DNA from 2 places in the Pseudoalteromonas sp. SG44-17 genome. Region 2 is predicted to be linked to the other one. Evidence: predicted binding sites of a transcription regulator. Region 2 holds the regulator's gene; the other holds the start of a gene.
What was found. Region 2 encodes ArgR, which controls arginine synthesis, uptake and breakdown. Its sites were predicted from a motif close to ANTGAATANNTATTCANT; they were not measured.
Positions count from the first base shown of each region.

Region 1: H5182_RS10795 (OadG family protein) is a predicted target of ArgR. The motif match lies at 1,240-1,257, and genes of this name have one in related genera.

Region 1 is NZ_JACJEV010000012.1:66,549-69,023, forward strand. Features, by position in the region: gene pdxJ (pyridoxine 5'-phosphate synthase) at 1-304, shown strand, start outside; gene H5182_RS10785 (hypothetical protein) at 374-565, opposite strand; gene H5182_RS10790 (DUF1328 family protein) at 620-793, opposite strand; gene H5182_RS10795 (OadG family protein) at 1,315-1,560, shown strand; gene oadA (sodium-extruding oxaloacetate decarboxylase subunit alpha) at 1,571-2,475, shown strand, end outside.
Region 2 is NZ_JACJEV010000005.1:166,421-168,895, reverse strand. Features, by position in the region: gene mdh (malate dehydrogenase) at 1-663, opposite strand, end outside; gene argR (transcriptional regulator ArgR) at 888-1,355, shown strand; gene H5182_RS06110 (Dyp-type peroxidase) at 1,375-2,274, opposite strand; gene H5182_RS06105 (ABC transporter ATP-binding protein) at 2,339-2,475, opposite strand, start outside.

The sequences.
Region 1 (2,475 bases), on a different contig from region 2:
AGCTACAGCCTGTAATGCCCCATATGTTGAAATTCATACTGGCGCTTATGCGGATGCGCAAACTGATGCTGAGATACAAAAACAACTTGAGCATATTCATCAAGGTGTAAAGTATGCAGCAAGTTTGGGTTTGATAGTAAACGCCGGCCACGGACTTCATTATCATAACGTGAAACCGATTGCTGCTATGAAAGAGATTTACGAACTAAACATTGGTCACGCAATTATAGCGCGTGCAGCCATAGATGGATTAGATAAAGCAGTACGTGACATGAAGCGACTAATGCTAGAAGCGAGAGCTTAATTTTAACTTCTCTTAAAATGCAAAAAACGACTCAAAAGAGTCGTTTTTTATTATTTGTATCTAACTGGATTAACAGTTAGTTTCTTTAGCGTTAACGCCTTCTTTTACTTCTTCACAGGCGTCTTCTACTTTGTTTTGTACGTCGGTTACAGCTTCATCGATGCGTTCACCGGCCTCTTCTGCATGATTGTCTTCACAACCCATGATAAAAAAACTAGCGAATAAAGCGATCACAGCAGTTTTAATAGTTGTCGATTTCATAATGTAATTCCTTGTAAAATTAATAAATGTGTTGTTATTTAAAATAAATTGTTATCACTTAGGGACATTGCCGCGCAACGCACCTGAAACGAGTGAAATAACTAACAATACAATAAAGATAAAAAAGATAATCTTAGCAATTCCTGCTGCGGCACCTGCGATACCACCAAAACCTAACACTGCAGCAATAAGCGCAATAACTAAAAATGTAATTGTCCAGCGTAACATTGTCGTCTCCTTGGTTTGTTAATTTGTTCAGAGTAAATAATGCCAGTTACATGCCATGTGTTTAAATCCTTTATTATCAATTGGATAGTGTTTATTTTATTTATTTTCATGAATTAGGTGGGAATTATTTACAGCTTTATCTGTAACTTATACTCGGCGTCCTGGAAAATAAATATTTCAGCATGATTTTTTGGTAAGACCAATTTCATGTTGAGTGCTTTTTCATTAATTTAACAGTTGTTGAGTAGTTCGGTTGGTAAGTTATTAAGGTGCAGATTAGATTTCACTTATAAGTTATAGCTATATTCAGTATTTTTATCATCTATATCCTATTAAATTATAGTAAAAAGCAGTGTGTTAACTTTGCTGAAGATATGTTAGCTTTATATTAATTGGTTTTACCAATTTACAAAGTGTTGGACTTGGTCTGTTTCTTTGATATAATTATTGCATAAATATTTAAATAAAGTGATTTTTTACCTATCTTTCGGGTGGGTAAGAATACTCAGGGGGGGGGCAGAATGGATATAGGTCAATTACTTGCTACTGCAGCAAACTTAATGCTCACTGGGATGGTGGGAGTTTTCGTTTTTCTTTCGTTGTTGATTGCAGCAATTACCGCTATGTCTAAATTAGCGAGCCGCTTTGAACAGCCGGTTGTAATGCCAACGCGCACACCATCGATCAAAGCACCCGGTGTACCAAGTGAACACATCGCTGCGATAAGTGCTGCCATAGCTCAGTACAAAAATAAACAAAAACTATAAGGGATGACTTGTGGCTAAATTAAAATTAACAGAATTAGTACTTAGAGACGCGCATCAATCATTATTAGCAACGCGTATGCGTTTGGATGACATGCTACCGATTGCACAAAAATTAGATGATGCAGGTTACTGGTCGATCGAATCATGGGGTGGGGCTACTTTTGATTCATGCATTCGTTATTTGGGTGAAGATCCTTGGGAGCGTATTCGTGCTCTTAAAAAAGCTATGCCAAATACTAAACAGCAAATGTTATTACGTGGTCAAAACCTTTTAGGCTATCGTCATTATGCAGATGATGTTGTTGAAAAATTTGTAGAGCGAGCGCACAAAAATGGTGTTGATGTGTTTCGTATTTTTGATGCGATGAACGATGTTCGTAATCTTGAAACGGCTATTAAAGCTGCGATTAAAGTTGGCGCACATGCACAAGGTACAATTTCGTACACAGTAAGCCCGGTTCATACACTTGATATGTGGTTAACGCTTGCCAAGCAGCTTGAAGAGTTAGGCTGTCATTCAATTTGTATTAAAGATATGGCTGGTTTGCTTAAACCATACGATGCAGAAGAGTTAATCAAAGCGTTAAAAGAAACAGTCTCTATTCCAATTGCAATGCAGTGTCATGCCACAACAGGTTTAAGTACTGCTACTTACCAAAAAGCGATTGATGCAGGTATTGATATGCTTGACACCGCAATTTCATCAATGAGTATGACTTACGGACACAGCGCAACTGAAACGATTGTATCGATTGTTGAAGGTACTGAACGTGATACTGAGCTGGATTTAAATCAACTCGAAGAGATTGCAGCTTATTTCCGCGATGTTCGTAAAAAATATGCCGCGTTTGAAGGCAGCTTAAAAGGTGTTGATGGCCGTATTTTATTAGCGCAAGTGCCTGGTGGCATGTTAAC
Region 2 (2,475 bases):
ACCACCGCCCGCTTTTGCATTTACTACTTCAGTACCTGCATTTTGGATACGTGGAGTAAGTGCAGCAACTTCTTCATCAGTGAAAGTAACGCCTTCAACTTGAGATAGTAACGGAAGGATTGTTGTGCCTGAGTGACCACCAATTACTGGTACTTTCACAGTTGCAACGTCAACACCTTTAAGCTCAGCTACAAATGCTTCTGAACGGATCACATCAAGAGTGGTAATACCGAAAACACGTTTCGCGTCGTAAGTACCTGCTTTTTTGAATACTTCCGCAACAATTGGCACAGTGCCATTTACTGGGTTAGTGATAATACCCACTAATGCTTTTGGACAGTTAGCAACAATACCTTCTGCTAATGTTTTGATAATACCAGCATTAACATTAAATAAATCAGCGCGGTCCATACCAGGCTTACGTGGCATACCAGCAGGGATAAGAACGATATCACAACCAGTTAACGCTTGATCTAGTGCATCAACACCAAAGCCTGCAACTTTAACGTCAGTTGGGATATGAGAAAGATCAACAGCAACACCAGGAACAACTGGAGCAACATCATAAAGTGATAATTCAGAACCAGCTGGTAAGCCTGTTTTTAATAATAAAGACAACGCTTGGCCGATACCGCCAGCAGCACCTAATACAGCAACTTTCATTGGAATTCTCCGTAATTTGAGGTAGGAAATATTTGTGGCTCTAAAGATAATGAAATTAACGACTAAAGACAAATTTATCCTGCTTATTTCACATATAATTTAGACCATAGTTGTAAACTTGCTGGTTTACAGCACTAAAATCCATCGCAAAAGCAAACAACTACTGCATAAGTATGCAACATTGTGTACAATTAGCGCATCACTTATGAATAAGAACCTATAATATGCAACCACAAGATAAACAAGAAGCATTAGTAAAGGCCTTTAAGGCACTTTTAAAAGAAGAAAACTTTGGTTCACAAGGTGAGATTGTTGACGCCCTAAAAGAGCAAGGCTTTGATAATATTAGTCAAAGTAAGGTGTCGCGGATGTTAAGCAAGTTTGGCGCGGTACGCACTCGTAATGCCAAACAAGAAATGGTCTATTGTTTGCCTGCTGAAATGGGCGTACCTACAGCGAAAAGCCCATTACGTCAGTTAGTGATTGATATAATGCATAACGAAATGATGATCATTATTCGAACCAGCCCAGGAGCTGCACAATTAATTGCTCGACTATTAGATTCATTAGGTAAAGCAGATGGCGTACTAGGTACCATTGCTGGTGACGATACTATTTTTATCGCTCCAGCTAAAGTATCTGAAATTGATGTAACTCTTGAACGTGTGCGTATTTTATTTGATACGGTATAAATCTACCGATTCAAACTTTTTACAGCTGCTTTAAAAAGTTAATTGATGGGGCAAAAAACGCAGAACCCATATCGGCTTGAGTAAAATCAAGCCAATGATCGTAGCAATCGGCATCACCTAATCGACTTCGTAATACTTGCTCAAATGCATTTCCCTGTGCTGCATAACTAATCGCTAATATACCCTGTTCGTAAACGTCACCATAAGGCATGTTTTGATTTAATTGCAGTGGTTGCCCTTGCTCATCTTTTAACTCAGTGCGTACAGCATGACTATTCTCAGTCGCAGGCATAATCAAGGTATTATCTAAGCGAGTGCGTCCCATTATTTGCTCTTGCTCACTCAGAGGTAAATTTTGCCACACACTTAAGTCATGCTTATAGCGCTGTATATGTACGTAACTGCCTTGATCTTCAAAATGGTTGGGTTTATTGATTAACGCTGTGATGCGCTTTTGGCGACCATGAGGAGTGTCACCACCGAGTATAAAACCATTAAAATCGCGACCATCTAAAAATCGAAAGTTTCGCACTTGCTCAACCAATTCAACATCGGGGGCAAATAACTTAAGAATTTGCAAAGCAAATAAATGGTTTACATCTTCCCTATCGGAACGAATTTGGACAAATAAATCAAAAGGCTGAGCCCCCATAATATGATCATTATGAGTAATATTAGGAAAGCTCTGTAATTCACTAGGCAGAAATTCAGGCAGAATGTGCGGCCAGTACTGTGCCCCCACTGCAACTAGGCTGGAGAGCATCGATTCAGAAAACTGATCTGAAAACTCATCTTGGATAGCGCTAACGTATTTTAACTTTTTGCGTAATGACTCATCGTGGCCATCAAATACATTAAAAAACAAATGTAAACCGTGCAAGTTTGCCTCAGCACAAATTCCAGATTGCGCTTGCGCCATGGTATTTCCTTAACTCAAAATCTCATACACGGCGTTTTTAATGAAATTAAAAATACTAAAGCACTTAATCTGCGAAAAAGTTAACCGTGTGTGGTGTTATTTTTATTGTCACCTGTTCATTTGCTAAAAATGAGTGGCCCAACTGAGCAGCAACTTCAATTTCTTGTCCATCAACCATAACCTTATACACAAAATGCGAAC